2 regions of the Streptomyces sp. NPDC044061 genome follow, and region 1 is predicted to be linked to the other one. Evidence: predicted binding sites of a transcription regulator. Region 1 holds the regulator's gene; the other holds the start of a gene.
The links. The regulator HrcA, encoded in region 1, represses chaperone genes, less so after heat shock. The targets are predictions, from matches to a motif close to TTNGCACTCNGNNNNNCNGAGTGCNAA.
Positions count from the first base shown of each region.

Region 2: a site for HrcA is predicted at 5,530-5,556, ahead of groL (chaperonin GroEL). Genes of this name have one in related genera too.

Region 1 is NZ_JBWKFL010000002.1:396,665-408,139, reverse strand. It holds gene AC07CM_RS04325 (AMP-dependent synthetase/ligase) at 1-143, shown strand, start outside; gene AC07CM_RS04320 (SpoIIE family protein phosphatase) at 309-2,216, shown strand; gene hemW (radical SAM family heme chaperone HemW) at 2,284-3,516, shown strand; gene AC07CM_RS04310 (hypothetical protein) at 3,544-4,170, shown strand; gene AC07CM_RS04305 (DUF3097 domain-containing protein) at 4,216-5,019, opposite strand; gene AC07CM_RS04300 (MBL fold metallo-hydrolase) at 5,054-5,776, opposite strand; gene hrcA (heat-inducible transcriptional repressor HrcA) at 5,938-6,954, shown strand; gene dnaJ (molecular chaperone DnaJ) at 6,955-8,091, shown strand; gene AC07CM_RS04285 (nitronate monooxygenase) at 8,169-9,257, shown strand; gene AC07CM_RS04280 (16S rRNA (uracil(1498)-N(3))-methyltransferase) at 9,254-10,000, shown strand; gene AC07CM_RS04275 (VOC family protein) at 10,018-10,410, shown strand; gene AC07CM_RS04270 (hypothetical protein) at 10,516-11,076, shown strand; gene AC07CM_RS04265 (S41 family peptidase) at 11,122-11,475, shown strand, end outside.
Region 2 is NZ_JBWKFL010000018.1:8,593-20,067, reverse strand. It holds gene murQ (N-acetylmuramic acid 6-phosphate etherase) at 1-111, shown strand, start outside; gene AC07CM_RS27980 (PTS transporter subunit EIIC) at 128-1,612, shown strand; gene AC07CM_RS27975 (hypothetical protein) at 1,814-2,386, shown strand; gene AC07CM_RS27970 (NADH:flavin oxidoreductase) at 2,408-3,532, opposite strand; gene groL (chaperonin GroEL) at 3,744-5,366, opposite strand; gene AC07CM_RS27960 (cold-shock protein) at 5,666-5,872, opposite strand; gene AC07CM_RS27955 (ubiquitin-like small modifier protein 1) at 6,303-6,578, opposite strand; gene thrC (threonine synthase) at 6,575-7,858, opposite strand; SAM riboswitch class I at 7,876-8,016, opposite strand; gene AC07CM_RS27945 (glucosyl-3-phosphoglycerate synthase) at 8,177-9,121, shown strand; gene AC07CM_RS27940 (alpha,alpha-trehalose-phosphate synthase (UDP-forming)) at 9,217-10,644, shown strand; gene otsB (trehalose-phosphatase) at 10,661-11,475, opposite strand, start outside.

The DNA of each region.
Region 1 (11,475 bases):
TCAAGAAGTTCCGGCTGCTGCCGCGCGACCTCGACGTGGAGCACGGCGAGATCACGCCGAGCCTGAAGCTGAAGCGGCCGGTGGTCGAGCGGGAGTACAAGCACCTGATCGACGACATGTACGCCGGTACGCGGGAGGCGTGAGGCAACCGCCCGGCCCCGGAGGGAGCCCCGGAAGGAATTGCCCTTCCGGGGCCGCTTTCCGACCGTGTTCGAGCAAACCCCTAGCACAGTTCTCACGGGTGGCTGTCCACTTCGGTAACTCAACGCTTAGGCGTGAGTTCTTTCTGTCACCCTGGCCGCATGGACATGGCGGCCATACCGACGCAGCGGGAGACGGGCTCCCGGGCCTGTGACGCGCCCGCGTCCCACGGCGCGGGCCCGCGCGCCCGGGGCCGGGCCGCCCTGCCCTGCGGTCCCCTCGCGCCGGGCTCCGCCCGTGCCCTGCTGCGCGCCGCGTTCGCCGAGTGGGCCGAGCAGGGGCTCACCGGGCCCGAGGGGTTCGGCCGGCTGGCCGACGACGCCATGGCCGTCGTCAGCGAACTCGTGACCAATGCCGTCGTGCACGCGGGCACCGAGGTGGAGGTCGACTGGCGCCTGGAGCAGGAGGGCGCGTTCGTCGTCGAGGTGTGCGACCACCACCCGACGCGCGCCCCGCGCGACCCCGCTGGCGCCGAGGCGCCGTACGACATGCTCGAGCACGGGCGCGGCCTGCGTCTGGTCGCCACGCTCGCCGAGTCCTGGGGCGTCACCTACCGCACCGGCGCCAAGACCGTGTGGGCGCGGCTGCCCGCCGGCGGGAAGGAGCACCCGGAGGGGCCCGCCCCGGAGCACACCCTCGAGGCCGCCGAGGCCCTCGCCCCGCAGCCGCGGCGCCCCGGGGACGGCCGGGACTGGCTCGGCCGGGGCGCGCTGTCCTTCCTCGCCGAGGCCTCCGACCTGCTCGCAGGTCAGCTGGACGAGAACCTGGTCACGGCCCTCACCGGCCAGCTGCTCGTGCCCCGGCTCGCCGACTGGTGCGCGGTGTGGCTGGAGGACGAGGCGACGATACGTGGCGGCGACGGCAGTGCTCCCGCCCGCGTCTGGCACACCAGCGAGAACCGCGTCGAGGAGCTGTCCCGCGCCCTGGAGAAGGAACCGCCCTGCCCGCGGGACGGGATGGACGTCCCCCCGTTCGAGCGAAGCCGGGAGTGGGGGAGGTCCGGCCCCGAGCCGTACCCCTGGCCCGGTGACGCGCTCGGCCCGCAGGGCGCCCGCGGCACGGCGCTGGCGTACCGGCTGATCGCGGGCGGACGCCCGCTGGGCACGCTGGTGATCGGGCGCTGCGGGCTGCTCGGCTTTCCCGACGAGGTCACCGGTCTGGTCGAGGACCTCGGCCGCCGGGTGGCCCTCGCCATCGGCGCGGCCCGCCAGTACGCCCGGCAGGCCACCATCAGCGCCGTCCTGCAGCGCGGCCTGCTGCCCGGCGCGGTCGCGGAGATCCCCGGCATGAGCAGCGCGCTCGTCTACGAACCCTGCGACAAGGGCGGCCCGAGCGGCGACTTCTACGACCTGTTCCCGGCGGGCGACGGCCGCTGGTGCTTCGCGATCGGCGACGTGCAGGGCAAGGGCCCCGAGGCCGCGGTCGTGATCGGGCTCGCCCGCCCCTGGCTGCGCCTGCTGGCGCGCGAGGGCTACCGGGTCGCCGACGTCCTCGACCGGCTCAACCAGCTCCTCCTGGACGACGCCACCGAGGCCGCCGACGCGGCGGCCCGCGCGCTGGTCGCCGCCGGCGGCCGGCCGGTGGTCGCCGGTGACGGCCCGCAGACCCGCTTCCTCTCCCTCCTCTACGGCGAGCTGACCCCGCACGACGGCGGTGTCCGCTGCACCCTGGCCTCCGCCGGGCACCCGCTGCCGCTGGTCCTCGGCCCCGACGGCCAGGTGCGTACGGCGGCCCGCCCGCAGACCCTGCTCGGCGTGGTCGAGGACGAGACCTACACCAGTGAGACCATCGAGCTGCGGCCCGGCGACAGCCTGCTGTGCGTCACCGACGGGGTGACCGAGCGCCGCTCCGGCTCGCGCCAGTTCGACGACGGCGACGGGCTCGCCCGCGCCCTGTCCGGCTGTGCGGGCCTGAGCGCCGAACTGATCGCGGAAAGGATCCGCCACCTGGTGCACGACTTCGGCGGCGGTCTCCCCGAGGACGACCTGGCGTTGCTGGTGCTCCAGGCCGAGTGACCGTCGTCGCGGGCGGCGAGTGCGGGACGGACGAGTGCGGGACGACGAGTACGGGACAATGGGAGACATGCCTTCCGCACTTCCCGACGGCGATCCCGTCCCCGACGACGGCGCGCTGCCCGCCGGCGCGCTCGCCGGGGCCGTCGACCGACCCCTCGGGTTCTACCTGCACGTCCCCTACTGCGCGACCCGCTGCGGCTACTGCGACTTCAACACGTACACCGCGACCGAGCTGCGCGGCACGGGAGGAGTGCTGGCGTCCCGGGACAACTACGCGGACACCCTGATCGACGAGATCCGGCTGGCCCGCAAGGTGCTCGGCGACGACCCGCGGGAGATCCGTACGGTCTTCGTCGGCGGCGGGACCCCGACGCTGCTGGCCGCGGGCGACCTGGCACGGATGCTGGGCGCGATCCGCGACGAGTTCGGTCTGGCGCCGGACGCGGAGATCACGACGGAGGCGAACCCGGAGTCGGTCGACCCCGCGTACCTGGCCACCCTCCGGGAGGGCGGCTTCAACCGCGTCTCCTTCGGCATGCAGAGCGCGAAGCAGCACGTGCTGAGGATCCTGGACCGCACGCACACCCCGGGCCGTCCCGAGGCCTGCGTGGCCGAGGCCAGGGCGGCCGGCTTCGAGCACGTCAACCTCGACCTGATCTACGGCACGCCCGGCGAGTCCGACGACGACTGGCGGGCGTCCCTGGACGCGGCGATCGGTGCGGGCCCGGACCACGTCAGCGCGTACGCCCTGATCGTCGAGGAGGGCACCCAGCTCGCCCGCCGGATCCGTCGCGGCGAGGTCCCGATGACGGACGACGACGTGCACGCCGACCGCTACCTGATCGCCGAGGAGACGCTGTCGGCCGCGGGCTTCGACTGGTACGAGGTCTCCAACTGGGCCACCTCCGAGTCCGGGCGCTGCCTGCACAACGAGCTGTACTGGCGGGGCGCGGACTGGTGGGGCGCCGGCCCCGGGGCACACAGCCACGTGGGCGGGGTGCGCTGGTGGAACGTCAAGCATCCGGGCGCGTACGCGGCGGCCCTCGCCTCCGGCCGCTCACCGGGCGCGGGCCGGGAGCTGCTGTCCGACGAGGACCGGCGGGTGGAACGGATCCTCCTGGAACTGCGGCTGCGGGAGGGCGTACCGCTGTCCCTGCTGAAGGACGAAGGGCTCGCGGCCTCCCGGCGGGCGCTGGCGGACGGGCTGCTGCAGGAAGGTCCGTACGCGCGGGGCCGGGGCGTCCTCAGCCTGCGCGGGCGGCTGCTGGCGGACGCGGTGGTCAGGGACCTGGTCGACTGATCGGCGGCCCGGCTACAGTTCCCGGCCATGATCTCTGAGAGACGGCCGGATCCGGACGCGACCGTCCTGCGGTACGGACGGCGGCGCCTGAAGCCCGCGTTGCCCGCTTTCGTGGTGTCCCTCCTCATGGGTGCGCTCGGCCTCGACCTCGTCCTCCAGGGGGGCCGGTGGCCGGGACTGATCCTGCTGCTCCCCGGGGCCCTCCTGATCTGGGTCCTGCGGCACAGATGGAAGGGGCGCGACCTGGTCACCGCGCTCGACTCCCAGGGTTTCTGGTGGATGCGGGGCGAGGAGGTCGCCCTGGTGCGCTGGGACTCACTGGCCGGAGCCGGGATCCACTGGGCGCGCGGCGCCAAGGGAGCACGGGTCTACACGATCGAGCTGTGCCCGAAGGGCGAGATCGACCGCGACGACCCGCTGCTGTGGGAGTTCGTCCGCAGCTGTGAACCCCTGCGGCCCGGCCTGCCGCGCCTGCGCTACCGCGTCGAGATCACTGGCTCCTACAAGGACTACGACGAGGCGCTGCGACGCCGGGCGCCCAGCAAGGTGCGGTTCGGGCCGTTGGAGCGGCCGTTGTCCTACCTGGGCGCCCCGGACCGGGCCGGCCACCGCGAGCGCATGGGCGCCGCCGCCCGGGTCACTCCGGAGCCGTGACGAAGTCGGCCGGGTCACCCCGGAGCCGTCACGCCGCCGCCCCGGTCACTCCGGAGCCGTGACGAAGTCGATCAGCTCCTCGACCCGCCCCAGCAGCTCCGGCTCCAGGTCCTTGTAGGAGCGGACCCGCGACAGGATCCCCTGCCAGGCGGCCCCGGTGTTCTCCGGCCAGCCCAGCGCCCGGCACACGCCCGTCTTCCAGTCCTGCCCGCGCGGCACCCGGGGCCAGCCGGGGATCCCCAGGGACGCCGGCTTCACCGCCTCCCAGATGTCGATGTACGGGTGGCCGACGACGAGCGCGTGCTCACTCGTCACCGACTCGGCGATGCGCCACTCCTTCGTGCCGGGCACCAGGTGGTCGACCAGCACCCCCAGCCGCGCGTCCGGCCCGGGCCCGAACTCCGCCACGATCGACGGCAGGTCGTCCACGCCCGCCAGGTACTCCACGACCACGCCCTCGATGCGCAGGTCGTCGCCCCACACCTTCTCGACCAGCTCGGCGTCGTGCCGGCCCTCCACGTAGATGCGGCCGGCGCGGGCCACGCGCGCGCGTGCGCCGGGAACGGCCACCGAACCGGACGCCGTACGCGTGGGCCGTACCGGACCCGAGGAGGGCCGCACCAGGGTGACCACCCTGCCCTCCAGCAGGAAGCCGCGCGGGTCCATCGGGAACACCCGGTGCCTGCCGAAGCGGTCCTCCAGCGTCACCGTGCCCGCCTCGCAGCGGATCACCGCCCCGCAGAACCCGGTACCCGGCTCCTCCACCACCAGCCCCGGCTCGGCCGGAACCTCCGGCACGGGCTTCGGCTTCTTCCACGGCGGGGTCAGGTCGGCGGAGTACTGGCGCATTCGGATGACGATAGGAGAACCCGCGGACCCCCGCTCACGACACGCCGAAACGCGCCGCCAGCTCGGCGCGTTGACGTCGTACGAAGGCCGCGTCGACCACCGCTCCGTGACCGGGCACGTACACGGCGTCCTCGCCGCCCAGCGCGAGCAGCCGGTCGAGTGCGTCCGGCCAGCGGGACGGGACCGCGTCCGGGCCCGCCTGCGGCTCACCCGACTCCTCGACGAGGTCGCCGCAGAAGACCACCTCGGGGGAGCCGGGGACCAGCACCGCCAGGTCGTGCGCCGTGTGGCCCGGGCCCACGTTGGCCAGCAGCGCCTGGCGGCCGCCGCCGAGATCCAGCGTCCACTCCCCGGAGACCAGATGGCGGGGCGGGGTCAGCGTCTTCGCCGCCTCCTCCGCCTGCGCCGCCGGCAGGCCGTGCCCGATCGCGTCGCGGCGCAGCTCCTCGCGTTCGTACGCGAACACCGCGTCCGTGCCCACCGCCGCGTACACCTCGGCCCCGGCGAACGCGGCCGCGCCGAAGACGTGGTCGAAATGGGGATGGGTCAGCGCGAGATGGGTCACACGGTCGCCGGCCAGTTCCTGCGCCCGCGCCCGCAGCCGCGCCCCCTCGGTCAGGCTCGATCCGGCGTCCACCACCAGCGCCGTGCCCTCGCCGAGGACCAGGCCCACGGTGCAGTCCCAGCCGGGCAGCCGGCACCGCCCCACACCGGGGGCCAGCCGCTCCCACCCCAGGTCTTCCCAAGTCACCGTCATACCGCGACGCTAGCGGTACGGGCGGGTACGACAGGACCGACCTTGCCCAGTGAGTACCCCACGGCCGTACACTGGGCCGGGGAACGCTGGCACTCGGACACGCAGAGTGCCAGGCACACCACCCGAAGGGGCGAGGGACGACATGCTGGAGGTGCGCGCGGATGCTGAGTGAACGCAGGCTTCAGGTGCTGCGCGCCATCGTCCAGGACTACGTGGGCACCGAGGAGCCGGTGGGCTCGAAGGCGCTCACCGAGCGGCACAACCTCGGCGTCTCCCCGGCGACCGTGCGCAACGACATGGCGGCCCTGGAGGACGAGGGGTACATCGCGCAGCCGCACACCAGTGCCGGGCGCATCCCCACCGACAAGGGCTACCGGCTGTTCGTGGACAAGCTCGCGGGCGTCAAGCCGATGACCGCGCCCGAGCGGCGGGCCATCCAGAACTTCCTCGAGGGCGCCGTCGACCTCGACGACGTCGTGGCGCGCACGGTGCGGCTGCTCGCGCAGCTGACCCGGCAGGTCGCCGTCGTGCAGTACCCGTCGCTGACCCGGTCCACGGTGCGGCACGTGGAACTGCTCTCGCTCGCGCCCGCGCGTGTGATGCTCGTGCTGATCACGGACACCGGGCGGGTCGAGCAGCGGATGGTCGACTGCCCCGCGCCCTTCGGCGAGGCGTCCCTGGCGGACCTCAGGGCGCGGCTGAACAGCCGGGTCGCGGGCCGCCGGTTCACCGACGTGCCGCGCCTGGTCGAGGACCTGCCCGAGGGCTTCGAGGCCGAGGACCGCGGTACGGTCTCCACGGTGCTCTCCACACTGCTGGAGACACTGGTCGAAGAGAACGAGGAGCGGCTGATGATCGGCGGCACCGCCAATCTCACCCGCTTCGGACATGACTTCCCCCTCACGATCCGGCCCGTCCTGGAGGCCCTTGAGGAGCAGGTCGTGCTCCTCAAGCTCCTCGGCGAGGCGGGGGATTCGGGCATGACCGTGCGGATCGGGCACGAGAACGCCTATGAGGGACTCAACTCCACCTCCGTCGTGTCGGTCGGCTACGGTTCGGGCGGCGAGGCGGTTGCCAAGCTCGGCGTGGTCGGACCGACCCGCATGGACTACCCGGGAACGATGGGAGCGGTACGCGCAGTGGCACGGTACGTCGGACAGATCCTGGCGGAGTCGTAAGTGGCCACGGACTACTACGCCGTTCTCGGCGTGCGCCGCGACGCGTCGCAGGATGAGATCAAGAAGGCGTTCCGTCGGCTCGCGCGCGAGCTGCACCCGGACGTCAACCCGGACCCGAAGACCCAGGAGCGGTTCAAGGAGATCAACGCCGCTTACGAGGTGCTCTCGGACCCGCAGAAGAAGCAGGTCTACGACCTCGGCGGCGATCCGCTCTCCCAGGCGGGCGGCGCGGGTGCGGGCGGCTTCGGGGCCGGCGGCTTCGGCAACTTCTCCGACATCATGGACGCGTTCTTCGGTACGGCGTCGCAGCGCGGCCCGCGTTCGCGCACCCGGCGCGGCCAGGACGCGATGATCCGCATCGAGGTCGAGCTGGACGAGGCGGCCTTCGGCACGACCAAGGACATCCAGGTCGACACCGCGGTCGTCTGCAACACCTGCAGCGGGGAGGGCGCGGCCCCGGGCACGTCCGCCCAGACGTGTGACATGTGCCGCGGCCGCGGTGAGGTCTCCCAGGTGACCCGGTCCTTCCTGGGCCAGGTCATGACCTCCCGCCCCTGCCCCCAGTGCCAGGGCTTCGGCACGGTCGTGCCGACCCCCTGCCCGGAGTGCGCGGGCGACGGCCGGGTCCGTTCCCGCCGCACCCTGACGGTGAAGATCCCGGCCGGTGTCGACAACGGCACCCGGATCCAGCTCGCCGGCGAGGGTGAGGTCGGCCCCGGCGGCGGTCCGGCCGGTGACCTCTACGTCGAGATCCACGAGCTGCCGCATACGACGTTCCAGCGGCGCGGCGACGATCTGCACTGCACGGTCACCATCCCGATGACCGCGGCGTCCCTCGGCACCAAGGTGCCGCTGGAGACCCTGGACGGCATGGAGGAGGTCGACATCCGGCCCGGCACCCAGTCCGGCCAGTCGATCCCGCTGCACAACCGGGGCGTCACGCACCTGCGCGGCGGCGGCCGGGGCGACCTGATCGTGCACGTCGAGGTCACGACCCCGACGAAGCTCGATCCCGAGCAGGAGCGGCTGCTGCGCGAGCTGGCCAAGCTGCGGGGCGAGGAGCGTCCGCAGGGACAGTTCCAGCCGGGTCAGCAGGGGCTGTTCTCGCGGTTGAAGGACGCTTTCAACGGGCGCTGATTCCGGGCTTTGCCAGTGGTGTATGCCATGGGAAGCCCGGATTCGGACTTGTTCGGAGGACGTGACAACATGCGGTCATGTCCTCCGCACTGACCGATCTCTTCCCCCAGCCGATCGTGCAGGCCCCCATGGCGGGCGGTGTCTCCCTCCCGCAGCTCGCCGCCGCCGTGTCCGAGGCGGGCGGTCTCGGGTTTCTCGCCGCCGGGTACAAGACCGCCGACGGCATGTACCAGGAGATCAAGCAGCTGCGGGGGCTCACCGGCCGTCCCTTCGGCGTGAACCTCTTCATGCCCCAGCCCGAGTACGCGGAGTCGGGGGCCGTGGAGCTGTACGCGCACCAGCTGGCCGGTGAGGCCGCCTGGTACGAGACCGAGCTGGGCGACCCGGACAGCGGCCGGGACGACGGCTACGACGCCAAGCTCGCCGTCCTCCTCGACAACCCGGTGCCGGTGGTCTCCTTCCACTTCGGCGTGCCGAGCCGGGACGTCGTCGACTCCCTCCGCCGGGCCGGGACCCTCACCCTGGTCACCGCCACCACCGCCGAGGAGGCCCTCGCGGTCGAGCGGGCGGGCGCGGACGCGGTGATCGCGCAGGGCGTGGAGGCCGGCGGCCACCAGGGCACGCACCGGGACCTCGCGGAGAGCGACGGCTCCGGCATCGGACTGCTGTCACTGATCGCGCAGGTCCGCGAGGCCGTGAGCATCCCGGTCGTCGCCGCCGGCGGCCTCATGCGCGGCGGCCAGATCGCCGCCGTCCTCGCGGCGGGCGCGAGCGCGGCCCAGCTGGGCACCGCGTTCCTCGCCACCCCCGAGTCCGGCGCGCCCGACCTGCACAAGCAGGCGCTGACCAACCCGCTGTTCGCGCGCACCGAGCTGACCCGCGCCTTCTCCGGCCGCCCGGCGCGCGGACTGGTCAACCGCTTCATGCGCGAGCACGGCCCGTACGCCCCCGCCGCCTACCCCGAGGTGCACCACCTGACCTCCCCGCTGCGCAAGGCCGCCGCCAAGGCCGGTGACGCGCAGGGCATGGCGCTGTGGGCGGGCCAGGGCCACCGGATGGCCCGCGCGCTGCCCGCCGGGGAACTGGTGAAGGCGCTGGCTGCCGAACTCGCGGCCGCCCGGACAGCGTTGTCGGACTTCCCCGGACCCGGAGGTGACGGGCGATGACGGCGCCGGTCTTCGTCGTCGAGCACTTCGACCCGGACGGCCACCGGTACGTCCTGGACGGCCCTGAAGGCCGCCACGCGGTCTCCGTGAAGCGGCTCCAGCCGGGCGAGGAGGTCGTCCTCACCGACGGCGCCGGGCGCTACGCCGTCTGCGAGGTGATCGGTACCGAGGGCAAGGACCGGCTGATCGTCCACATGAGCTCCCTGTCCGAGGAGCCGGAGCCCGCGCCGCGCATCACCGTCGTCCAGGCGCTGCCCAAGGGCGACCGGGGCGAGGTCGCCGTCGAGACCATGACGGAGGTCGGCGTCGACGCCATCGTGCCCTGGCAGGCGGCCCGTTGCATCACCCAGTGGAAGGGCGACCGCGGGCTGAAGGCGCTCGGCAAGTGGCGGGCCACCGCCCGCGAGGCCGGCAAGCAGTCCCGCCGGGTCCGCTTCCCGGAGGTCGCGGACGCGGCGACGACCAAGCAGGTTGCCGCACTTCTCGCCAAAGCCGACTTCGCCGCCGTACTCCACTCCGACTTCGAGCACGGCAGTGCGCCGCTCGCCACCGCCGAACTCCCCGCCGAGGGTGAGATCGTGCTGGTCGTCGGGCCCGAAGGCGGCGTCTCCCGCGACGAGTTGGCGCTCTTCGAGGAGGCGGGGGCACACGCCCACGTGCTCGGCCCCACCGTGCTGCGCACATCCACCGCCGGCACCGCCGCCGCGGCCCTCCTCCTGGGCCGCACCGGCCGCTGGTCCTGACCATCCGGGGGAACACGATGGAACTCGCCCAGGTACGGCTCCTGGTCACCGACTTCGCCGCCTGCTACCGCTTCTACGCCGAGGTCCTCGGCCTCAGGCCGCAGTCGGGCGCGACCGAGGGCCCGTACGAGAAGTTCAGCCCGCACGCCGGTTCCGCCGGGATCGCGCTGCAGGATCGCGCCATGATGGCCGAGATCCTCGACGAACTGGGCGAGACGGCCACCGGGCACCGCTCCCTGGTCGTCCTGCGCGTCGACGACCTCACCGCCTACTGCGAGGAGATCGCCTCCCGCGGCGCGACCGTCCTGCACGGACCGGTCCCCATGACCGACCGCATGCGCGTGGCCCACCTCAAGGACCCGGAGGGCAACCTGGTGGAACTCCAGGAGTGGCTGCTGCTGCGCGGCTGACGGCGACGCGGGGCGGATCACGGCGCCTCGCGGGTGGGGCGCCGAACAGGTGAGTGGCCGTAAGCGGTCTTCCGCCCCGCCCGTACCGGTGGCACGCTGCCCTGCATGGGGGCTTCGGGACGGATTCGGTGGCGGCCGCGGGCCGTGCGCGGGCTGGGCGTGGCCGGGCTCGCGGTGGTGAGCGCGGGTGTGGTGACGGCGTGCCAGCCGGGGGATCTCAGTTCGGCCACGGTGGCGTACACCACCGACAAGACCGCGACCGCCGAGCTGAAGCGGCGGCACTTCGACATCAGTTGGCTCACCTGCACCGGGAGCTACGGCAAGGGTGGGTACACGCCCGGGAGGTCGCCCTCGCCGACCGAGACCACCGTCGTCTCCGTCGACTGCCAGGGGCAGACCAAGGACGGGCGGAAGATCACCGTCACCGGGAAGGTGACGAAGGCCGTCGACGGCGCCTGTGTGCGCGGGGACCTGACGGCCAGGGTCGGCGGCAGGCAGGTGTTCCGCGTCAGCGGGCTCGGCGACTGCGACGCCGCGCCCGGGCCGACGTACAAGCCGCCCGTCACCTACCGGCCCACCGGCGGGCAGCCGACGGTCACCGTCACCGTCACCCGGACCCTGTGGTGCAAGGGCGACCCGACCTGCTGGCCCGTGCAGGGCAAGTGATCGGAACCGGGGGCGAAGGCACCCGACGCTGCGTACAGTGACAAGGTGACTCAGGGCGCATCGACGGGATCCTCCGGCTACCTCCGATTCCCCCATCTCCACGGCGAGTTGGTGACCTTCACCGCCGAGGACGACGTATGGCTGGCGCCCCTGGACGGCGGACGGGCCTGGCGGGCCGGCGCCGACAACATGCCGGTCAACCACCCCCGTATCTCGCCCGACGGCACGACCCTCGCCTGGACCTCCACCCGTGACGGCGCCCCCGAGGTGCACATCGCCCCGGTCACCGGCGGCCCCTCCAAACGGCTCACGCACTGGGGGAGTTGGAAGACCCAGGTGCGCGGCTGGACCCCACGGGGCGAGGTCCTCGCCATCAGCACCCAGGGGCAGGCGAGCCTG
Region 2 (11,475 bases), on a different contig from region 1:
AAGAACGCCATCCTGGCCGTCCTCGCCGGCGTCGACGGCCCGACGGCCGCCCGCCTTCTGGAGGAGTCCGGCGGCCATCTGCGTGCCGCGCTGGCGGTCGCGGGCTCCTGACCCGCACGCTCGAGGCGTGCACAACGACCACGCCTTCACCGCGGCCGCCGTCCTCGCCCGGGTCGGCGGCCCCGCGAACGTCACGTCCGTCGCCCACTGCATGACCCGCCTCCGGCTGGAGTTCGCCGATCCGGGGGCGGTGGACGAGGAGGCGCTGCGGGCGCTGCCCGGGGTGCTGGGGGTGGTGGCGGCGGGGGTGTCGTACCAGATCGTGCTCGGGCCGGGAGCGGTCGACGCGGTCACGGCGGAGGTCTCGGCACGTGTGGCGGCCGGGACCGTCGCGGCCGTGCCGGCCGGGGCCGGCGCGGCGGAGGCGGCCACCGGTGGCGCCGTGCCCGGCGTGGGCGCGGACGTCGCTGCCGGAGCGGCGGCAGGAACGGGCGCCGGTCGGACAGCCCGGTCCACAGCGGGTCCCCGGCCGGGCGGCGCCGGCCCGCTCAGGGCCGCCCTGCGACGGATCGCGGCCGTCTTCGTGCCGCTCATCCCCGCCCTGATCGGCTGCGGTGTCCTGGCCGGGTTCAACGGGCTGCTGGTGAACGCCGGGTGGCTGCCCGGCCTGACCCCCGCCCTGGCCGCCGTCGCCTCCGGCTTCATGGCCCTGATCTCCGTGTTCGTCGGATACAACACGGCGCGTGAGTTCGGCGGCACGCCGGTGCTGGGCGGCGCGGTGGCCGCGGTCGTCGTCCACCCGGGCGTGGCGAAGGTGACGGCGTTCGGAATGCATCTGGCGCCGGGCCAGGGTGGCGTGCTCGGCGCGCTCGCGGCGGCCCTGCTGGCGACTCGGGTGGAGAAGTGGTGCCGGGGCCGGGTGCCGGGAGCGCTGGACGTCCTCCTCACCCCGACGGTGACCGTCCTCGTCTCCGGCCTGGTCACGCTGTACGGCCTGATGTACGCGGCCGGCGTGGTCGCCTCGGCCATCGGCACGGCGGCGAACTGGCTGCTGGCCACGACCGGGGCCGCGGCCGGGCTGGTCCTCGGCGGTCTGTTCCTGCCGCTCGTCATGCTGGGCCTGCACCAGGCCCTGATCCCGATTCACACCACCCTCATCGAGCAGCAGGGCTACACGGTCCTGCTCCCCCTGCTCGCCATGGCGGGCGCGGGCCAGGTGGGCGCGGCACTCGCGGTGTACGTCCGTCTGCGCCACGACGTCTCTCTGCGTACGACGATCAGATCGGCACTCCCGGCAGGGCTGCTGGGCGTGGGCGAGCCGCTGATCTACGGGGTGTCCCTGCCGCTGGGCCGCCCGTTCGTGACTGCGTGCGCGGGCGGGGCGGCCGGCGGGGCCTTCGTCGGGTTCTTCGCGATGCTCGGGGACAAGGTGGGGGCGACGGCCATCGGCCCGTCGGGCTGGGCCCTGTTCCCGCTGCTGGCGGGCAACAGGGGCCCCGGGGTCACGGCGGCCGTCTACGGGGGCGGTCTGCTCACCGGGTACGCCGTGGGGTTCGCGGCGACGTACTTCTTCGGCTTCGCCCGCCGCTCCCGGGTGGCCGCGTCGGCGTGACGCGGCACCGGGACGGTTCATGGCCCAGGGCATGCTGAAGACGCTCCCGACCAGCGCGGCCCGGAAGGCGCGCCGCCGCCCTGGCCGCGAACGCGTGCGGCGAGGAGATCTCGTCCACCAAGGCGGCTGAACGGCGGCAGCACATCGGCTCGTTCCGGGGCACACGTCCACCCCGGCCGCCCGGGGCGCTACCGTCGAACGATGAACCACGCCCAGCTCACCGCCCTAGGCCGGGCTCTCCGGGTGCTCGGGGAGCACGGGGAGTCGCTCACGGCCGACACCCCGGACGCGCGGTTGCACGAGATCAAGGCCGATCTGCGGCGCGCCCTCGACCTGCTCGAGGAGAGCGTCGAGGGCGGCGCTGCCACGACCCGGTGCCCCGAGCACCCGCACGGGCCCGTCGACGAGAGCGCCCCCGACCTGTGCCTGCTCTGCGAGACCCGGCGCCGGGCCGCCCGGCGGTCGGAGTTCCAGGGCGGCAGGCCCCGTACCACGGAGGCGCCCTCCTCCGGCCCTTCCCGCTACGGCGTCCGTGCCGACCGGCCCCAGCCCCAGCAGCGGTGGCTGCCGGAGGCGTGGAACGGCCGCGAGTGGCAGCTGTGCGGGACGCCCCGGCGGGACCGGCGCGAGGCCGAGGCGTACCTGGCCGCCCAGCGCCGCGGGTCCCGGCCCGCCATGGCGTACCGGCTCGTGCACGAGTTCACCGACTACGAGGTGCTGCGGATCTGGGGCACTCCGGTCCAGGTCGACATCGAGCCCATGGGCAACCTCTAGGCGGGCGGTCCCGTTCGCGGCTCAGCTCAGGGTCTTGAGCGCGGCGGCGTCGTACGGCTTCAGCTCGTCGAGGCGGTCGGCGAGCACCTTGGCCGCCCACTCGGGGTCCTGGAGCAGGGCGCGGCCGACGGCGACCATGTCGAACTCCTCGGCCTCCAGGCGGTCCAGGAGGTTGTCGATGCCCATGACCGGGGAGCCCTCGCCCTGGAACGCCTTGATGAAGTCGCCGTCGAGGCCGACCGAGCCGACGCTGATGACGGGCTTGCCGGTGAGCTTCTTCGTCCAGCCGGCCAGGTTCAGGTCGGAGCCGTCGAACTCGGGCAGCCAGTAGCGGCGGGTGGAGGCGTGGAAGGCGTCGACGCCGGCGGCGGCCAGCGGGGTCAGGATCGCCTCCAGCTCCTCGGGGGTCTCGGCGAGACGGGCGTCGTAGGCGTCCTGCTTCCACTGCGAGTAGCGGAAGAGGATCGGGAATTCGGGGGAGACCGCCTCGCGGACCGCCGCCACGATCTCGGCGGCGAACCTGCTGCGGGTCACCGGGTCGCCGCCGTAGGCGTCGGTGCGGCGGTTGGTGCCGGCCCACAGGAACTGGTCGAGGAGGTAGCCGTGGGCGCCGTGCAGCTCCACGCCGTCGAAGCCGATGCGCTCGGCGTCGGCCGCGGCCTCGGCGAAGGCGCCGATGACGGCGTCCAGGTCGGCCCGGTCCATCGCCTTGCCGGTGGCCTCGGTGGCGCCGATGCGCAGTCCGGAGGGGCCGACGGCGGGAGCGTCCGGGAAGGGCTGGTCGCCCGGCTTGCGGACCATGCCGATGTGCCACAGCTGCGGCACGATCGTGCCGCCCGCCGCGTGCACCGCCTCGGCGACCCGCGCCCAGCCCGCCAGCTGCTCCTCGCCGTGGAACCGGGGCACGCGGTCGCTCTGCCCGGCCGACTCGTGGCCCACGTAGGTACCCTCGGTGACGATCAGGCCGACACCGGCGGCGGCCCGGCGGGCGTAGTACGACAGCACGTCCTCGCCGGGGATGCCGCCCGGGGAGAACATCCGGGTCATCGGGGCCATCACGATCCGGTTGGGGACGGTGAGGCCGCCCAGCACGGTCGGGCGGGAGAGGATCTGGGCCGCGCGGGAGGCGGGGGGCGTGACGGTCACGTGGGGGCTCCTGGGAATGACTCTTGTAAACCGATTGGTATGTGCGCGCGCATTGTTGCACTGTCTGAAGCAACTGCCTAGGCGCGGCATCACATTCCACGACCCCGGCCGGGCGCCGCGTGATCCCGGACACGCCCGAGGGCGGCACCCCCTGTCATGGACAGGGAGTGCCGCCCTCGTCGATACGGACTGGTGCCGATCCTCGGAAGGATCAGAAGTCCATGTCACCGCCCGGCATGCCGCCCGGAGCGGCCGCGGCGGCCTTCTCCGGCTTGTCGGCGATGACGGCCTCGGTGGTGAGGAACAGCGCGGCGATGGAGGCGGCGTTCTGCAGCGCGGAACGGGTCACCTTCGCCGGGTCGATGATGCCCTCGGCGACCAGGTCGACGTACTCGCCGGTCGCGGCGTTCAGGCCGTGGCCCGGGGTCAGGTTGCGCACCTTCTCCACCACGACACCGCCCTCGAGGCCGGCGTTGACGGCGATCTGCTTCAGCGGGGCCTCGAGCGCGAGCTTCACGGCCTGGGCGCCGGTCGCCTCGTCACCCTCGAGCTCCAGCTTCTCGAAGACGTTGGTGGTCTGCAGCAGGGCCACGCCACCACCGGCGACGATGCCCTCCTCGACGGCGGCCTTCGCGTTGCGGACGGCGTCCTCGATGCGGTGCTTGCGCTCCTTGAGCTCCACCTCGGTGGCGGCGCCGGCCTTGATGACCGCGACACCGCCGGCGAGCTTCGCCAGGCGCTCCTGCAGCTTCTCGCGGTCGTAGTCCGAGTCGCTGTTCTCGATCTCGGCGCGGATCTGGTTCACCCGGCCGTTGACCTGGTCCGAGGAGCCGGCACCGTCGACGATGGTGGTCTCGTCCTTGGTGATGACGACCTTGCGGGCGCGACCCAGGAGGTCCAGGGTCGCGTTCTCCAGCTTGAGGCCGACCTCCTCGGAGATGACCTCGCCGCCCGTGAGGATGGCGATGTCGCCGAGCATGGCCTTGCGGCGGTCACCGAAGCCCGGGGCCTTGACGGCGACGGACTTGAAGGTGCCGCGGATCTTGTTGACGACCAGGGTCGACAGGGCCTCGCCCTCGACGTCCTCGGCGATGATCAGCAGCGGCTTGCCCGACTGCATGACCTTCTCCAGGAGCGGGAGCAGGTCCTTGACGGAGCCGATCTTGGAGTTGGCGATGAGGATGTAGGGGTCCTCGAGCGACGCCTCCATGCGCTCCATGTCGGTCGCGAAGTAGGCGGAGATGTAGCCCTTGTCGAAGCGCATGCCCTCGGTGAGCTCGAGCTCCAGGCCGAAGGTGTTGCTCTCCTCGACGGTGATGACGCCTTCCTTGCCGACCTTGTCCATGGCCTCGGCGATCAGCTCGCCGATCTGGGTGTCGGCGGCGGAGATGGACGCGGTGGAGGCGATCTGCTCCTTGGTCTCCACGTCCTTCGCCTGCTCCAGCAGGGCGGCGGAGACGGCCTCGACGGCCTTCTCGATACCGCGCTTCAGAGCCATCGGGTTGGCACCGGCGGCGACGTTGCGCAGGCCTTCCTTGACCAGGGCCTGGGCGAGCACGGTCGCGGTGGTCGTACCGTCACCGGCGACGTCGTCCGTCTTCTTGGCGACTTCCTTGACCAGCTCGGCGCCGATCTTCTCGTACGGGTCCTCGAGCTCGATCTCCTTGGCGATGGAGACACCGTCGTTGGTGATCGTGGGGGCGCCCCACTTCTTCTCGAGGACGACGTTGCGGCCCTTGGGGCCGAGCGTCACCTTCACGGCGTCCGCGAGCTGGTTCATGCCGCGCTCGAGGCCGCGCCGCGCCTCCTCGTCGAACGCGATGATCTTGGCCATGTGAAGTGGTCCCTCCAGGACTGGGGGTGATTCCTTCGGACCGCGCCCGCGCCCGCGACGGACGGCTCACCGGCCTCGTGGTTCCTTGCCCCACCCGGCCTGCGGGCCTCACCGACCCGGTCCTTCATTGTCACTCTCACCTTCAGAGTGCTAACGCCAATGATTAGCACTCGGGCATGGCGAGTGCAAGCGCCTCGGAAGGGAACGGCAGCACGAAGGGCCCGCACCGGAGCGGTGCGGGCCCTTCGCGGACGAACGGGATGAACGTGATGTACGCCGGTGTTGTGTCGACGCGTGCTTCAGCTGGTCGCCAGCCGGACCATGTCCGCCTGCGGGCCCTTCTGGCCCTGCGAGATCTCGAAGTCGACCCGCTGCCCCTCTTCCAGGGTGCGGTATCCGTCCATCTGGATCGCGCTGTAGTGGACGAAAACATCCGCACCACCGTCGACCGCGATGAAGCCGTACCCCTTCTCCGCGTTGAACCACTTGACGGTGCCCTGAGCCATGCCTAACTCCCCTATTACTGGCCCTTGCACAGATCCACACTTCGCGGACCCGGGTCAGACCTCACCCCCCATTGGTCGGGGGCGTGCGCCGGAACGCGTCGACCGCGGCTGAATGTATCTGTCCAACTGCCGTCTGCAACAGGTCAATCGGACGAGAATTCTGGACGAGCCCGGTCCGGAATCTGCCGAGAATTCGGCTGAATTCAGGGCAAGTCGGGCCCCGCAAATGGCTCAAAAGCCGCATAAAACCCGCACAGTTTGGCTGTTTCTTGTCGGGCGTACGGCATGATTCCGAGGCCTGCGACCCGCAGGTCCGGAACGCGTTCCCCAACTGTACCGCGCTCAATCACACAGAATGGCCCCCTCCGTTTCTCTCACGGAGGAGGCCATTCGATGAACAATCGGTAACCGCGGTTACCGAAGGTAATTATCAGCCCCCGGCGACGGCCGGAATGATGGAGACACCGGCGCCGTCGGGGGTCACGGTCTCCAGCCCCTGCTCGAAGCGGACGTCGTCGTCGTTGACGTACACGTTGACGAAACGGCGCAGCTTGCCCTGGTCGTCCAGCACACGCGCGGCGATGCCGGTGTGGTTCTTCTCCAGGTCCTCGATGACGTCGGCGAGGGTCGCGCCCTCGGCGGCGACCTCGGCCTGGCCACCCGTGTAGGTGCGCAGGATGGTCGGGATGCGAACGGTCACGCTCATGCGAGGCCAGCCTCTCGGAAGGAGTCCAGGGTCGGGCGGATGGTGGCGGTGAGACCGGTGCCGGCCACCGCGTCCAGGGTCTTGAGGCCGTCGCCGGTGTTGAGGACGACCGTGGTGAGCGACGGGTCCAGGACGCCGTTCTCGACGAGCTTGCGCGTCACGCCCACCGTCACGCCGCCGGCCGTCTCGGCGAAGATGCCCTCGGTGCGGGCCAGCAGCTTGATCGCGTCCACGACCTGCTCGTCGGTCACGTCCTCCACCGCGCCGCCCGTGCGGCGCGCGATGTCCAGGACGTACGGCCCGTCGGCCGGGTTGCCGATGGCCAGGGACTTGGCGATGGTGTTCGGCTTCTGCGGCCGTACGACGTCGTGGCCCGCCTTGTACGCGGTCGACACCGGCGAGCAGCCCTCGGCCTGGGCACCGAAGATCTTGTACGGCTTGTCCTCGACGAGACCGAGCTTGATCAGCTCCTGCAGACCCTTGTCGATCTTCGTGAGCTGGGAGCCGGAGGCGATCGGGACCACGATCTGGTCCGGGAGCCGCCAGCCGAGCTGCTCGCAGATCTCGTACGCCAGGGTCTTGGAGCCCTCCGCGTAGTAGGGCCGCAGGTTGACGTTCACGAAGCCCCAGCCCTCGCCGGCCGGGTCGCCGATCAGCTCGGAGCAGAAGCGGTTCACGTCGTCGTAGTTGCCCTCGATACCGACGAGTTCGCCACCGTAGACCGCGGCCATGACGACCTTGCCCTGCTCCAGGTCGTGCGGGATGAACACGCAGGAGCGGAAGCCGGCCCGGGCGGCGGCGGCGCCGACGGCGCCGGCCAGGTTGCCGGTGGAGGAGCAGGAGAGGGTGGTGAAGCCGAAGGCGCGGGCGGCCTCCAGGGCCTGGGCGACGACGCGGTCCTTGAAGGAGTGCGTCGGGTTGCCGGAGTCGTCCTTCACATACAACCCGCCGGTGACACCCAGTTCGCGCGCGAGGTTGTCCGCCTTGACGAGCTTGGTCCAGCCCGGGTTGATGTTGGGCTTGTCGGCCACGTCGGCGGGGACGGGGAGCAGGGGCGCGTAGCGCCAGATGTTCGCGGGGCCCGCCTCGATGCGCTTGCGCAGCTCTTCGGTGTCGTAGGCGGAGAAGTCGTAGGCGATCTCCAGCGGGCCGAAACACTCCTCGCAGGCGAACACCGGTCCGAGGGGCACCCGGTGACCGCACTCGCGACAGCTCAGGGCCGCTGCGGGGCCGAGGTCTACGGTGGGATTGCTGGTGCTTGCAACTGTCTGCACAGCCATGGAGGCGAGGCCCTTTCTCCTCATCTTCCTCACGACGCACCTCGCCGTGAGACGGATTTGGCACCTTCCCTGACCGGGAGCCTCGCGTGAACGAGTTCGGCTCAGGGGGGTTGCCGGGGCTTCATCGGGCCGTGTCCCTCTGCCCCTCTGGATGAGCGGTATGCGGTTGTAAACGCTCTTGACCCCCGACATGCGATGGTCATCGGCGTTGTTCAAGACTGTAACCGAAGGCCAGGACAGTTGAGATAGTCGTCCGAACCGCGAGATGGATCACACCGTGTCACCACATGTGATCGCGACAGTGAGGAGCCGCAGACCGTGCTGGAAGAAGTCGAGCGCTGGCTGGCCACCCGCTCCTGGTCCGTGGCCGATCGCCCCCTGCACCGGATACTGGCCGCCAAGCAGCGCACCGGTCAGTCCGTCTCCGTCGTCCTGCCCGCGCTGAACGAGGAGGAGACGGTCGGCGACATCGTCGCGGTCGTCCGTCACGACCTCATGCAGCAGGTCCCGCTGGTCGACGAGATCGTCGTCGTCGACTCCGGGTCCACCGACCGCACCTCCGAGGTCGCCGCCGCCGCCGGCGCGCGGGTCGTCCACCGCGACGACATCCTGCCGCGCATCCCCGCCGTCCCCGGTAAGGGTGAAGTCCTGTGGCGCTCCCTGTTGGTGACCGGCGGGGACATCGTCTGTTTCGTCGACGCCGATCTGCGGGAGTTCTCCTCCGACTTCGTCTCCGGGATCGTCGGCCCACTGCTGACCGACCCGGGCGTCGACCTCGTGAAGGCCATGTACGACCGTCCGCTCGCCGGCGCGGCCGGACAGGGCGGCCGGGTCACCGAACTCATGGCCCGCCCGCTGCTGAACATGCACTGGCCACAGCTGGCCGGCTTCGTCCAGCCGCTCGGCGGCGAGTACGCCGCCCGTCGCTCGCTGCTGGAGCAGCTGCCGTTCCCGGTGGGGTACGGCGTCGAGCTGGGCATGCTGGTGGACGCCCTGCACCTGGTGGGCCTGGACGCGCTGGCCCAGGTCGACGTGGGTGTGCGCAAGCACCGGCACCAGGACGGGCAGGCGCTGGGCCGCATGGCCGCGGCGATCTACCGCACGGCGCAGCTCAGGCTCGCCCGCGGCCACCTCGTCCGTCCGGCGCTCACCCAGTTCGAGCGGAGTGCGGACGGGTTCGAGCCGCGCACCTACTCGGTGGACACCGAGGAGCGGCCGCCGATGACCGAGATCGCGGAGTACGCGGCGCGCCGGGTGGCGTGAGCGGCGCACGCGCGCACGAGAAACGGCTGTATACAGCCCCCTCGGGGGGTGGCACGTACGTTTGAGCGTTTCCGGGCCGGGCTAGGTTGAGACTCATGGCTTCCACGCACGGTGCTGAGGTGCTGGTCGCGTCCAACCGCGGCCCGGTTTCGTACGAGGTACGCCCCGACGGTGCGGCGGGCTCGCTGCACGCCAAACGGGGTGGCGGCGGCCTGGTCTCGGGGCTGTCCGCCATCGGCTCCGACGCCAACGCGGTCTGGGTGTGCGCCGCGCTGGGCGACGGCGACCGGGAGGCGGTGCGCCGCGCGGGCGGCGGGCTGCTGCCGGACGAGGACACCGGCGGGCAGCGGGTGCGGATGCTCGACATCGACGCGAGCGTGTTCTCGGACGCGTACAACGGCATCGCCAACTCGGTGCTCTGGTTCGTCCACCACATGCTGTACCAGACCCCGCTGGAGCCGATCTTCGACGCGGAGTTCCGGCGGCAGTGGGCGTCGTACGAGGCCTACAACCGGGCGTTCGCCGGGGCGCTGGCCGAGGAGGCGGCGGAGGGCGCCGCGGTGCTGATCCAGGACTACCACCTGGCCCTCGCGCCCCGGATGCTCCGCGGGCTCCGTCCCGATCTGCGCATCGGCCACTTCTCGCACACCCCGTGGGCCCCGCCGGACTACTTCCGCCTGCTGCCCGACGACATCGCGGCCGAACTGCTGACCGGCATCCTCGGCGCGGACCGGGCGGCGTTCCTGACCCACCGCTGGGCGGACGCGTTCACCGACTGCTGTCACGCGGTGCTGGGCCCCGGCATCCCGTCCGGGACCCGGATCGGGGTGCACGGGCTGGGTGCGGACGCGGACTTCCTGCGCGAGCGGGCGCACCGGGCGGACGTGGACGAACGGATGGCCGCGCTGCGGGAGGAGATCGGCGAGGGGCGCCGGACGATCGTCCGGGTGGACCGCACCGAGCTGTCCAAGAACATCGTGCGCGGCCTGCTGGCGTACCGGCAGCTGCTGGACGACCACCCCGAGTGGCGCGAACGCGTGGTGCATCTGGCCTTCGCCTACCCGTCCCGGCAGGACCTCGCCGTCTACCGCGAGTACACGGCCGAGGTGCGGCAGGTGGCGCAGGAGATCAACACCGCGTACGGCACGCCGGGCTGGACGCCGGTGGTGCTGCATGTGAAGGACGACTTCGCGCGCTCGCTGGCCGCGTACCGGCTGGCCGACGTCGCCCTGGTCAACCCGATCCGGGACGGCATGAACCTGGTCGCCAAGGAGGTTCCGGTCGTCTCCGACGAGGGCTGCGCGCTGGTGCTGTCGCGGGAGGCCGGGGCGTACGAGGAGCTGGGCGAGAACGCGATCGTGGTGAACCCGTACGACATCGCGGGCACGGCGCGGGCGCTGCACGAGGCGCTGAACCAGCCGGCGGCCGAGCGGGCGGAGCGCTCGAAGCGGCTGGCGGCCGCCGCCACCGCGCTGCCGCCGGCCCAGTGGTTCCTGGACCAGCTCGGCGCGCTCGACGGGTGACCCGGGGGGCGTGCTGTCAGGGCATGTGGGCCGCCAGCGCGCGCAGGAGTGCCACGACCCCCTGCGGGCCCTCCACCACGACGTCCGCCCGTTCCGCCAGCTCGGTGACCTCGGTGCTGCCGCTGCAGACCAGGAGGCCGGGTACGCCGTCCGAGCGGAGTTTGCCGACCGCCGCGAAGGCGGACAGGTCGCCGAGGTCGTCGCCGGCATAGAGGACGGCACCGGCGCCGGTGCGGCGCACATGACGGACATGGCGGACATGGTCGAGGAGGGCGACGCCCTTGTCCATGCCGGGCGGGCGGAGTTCGAGGACCAGCCGGCCCGGCTCGACGATCAGGCCGTGCCGGGTGGCGAGGTCGGCGAGGGGTTCGCGCAGGGCCTCGAAGGCGGCCTGCGGGTCGTCGGCACGGCGGGTGTGGACGGCGACAGCGCGCCCCTTCTCCTCGATCCACGTGCCGTGCCCGGCGCCGGTCCGGTCCAGGAGGTCCGGCAGTTCGGCGCGGACCGCGGCCACGCCGGGGTGGGGCGGTGGTGCGGTGAGCTCGCCGGTCGCGGCGTCCCAGCGTTCGGCGCCGTAGTGGCCGAGGACGACGAGGTGCTCCAGGCCCGGCACGTCCGCGAAGCCTCCGTGCCGTACCGCGACCTCGGCCGGTCTGCCGGTGACCACGGCGACGGAGGCGACCTTGGGGGCGAGCGCGGCGAGCGCGGGTACGGCGTCGGGGTGGGCGCGGGCCTGCTCGGGGTCGGCGACGATGGGGGCGAGGGTGCCGTCGAAGTCGAGGCCGATCACTGCGGTGTGCGGCCTGGCGAGCAGTGCGGCGAGTCCGTCCC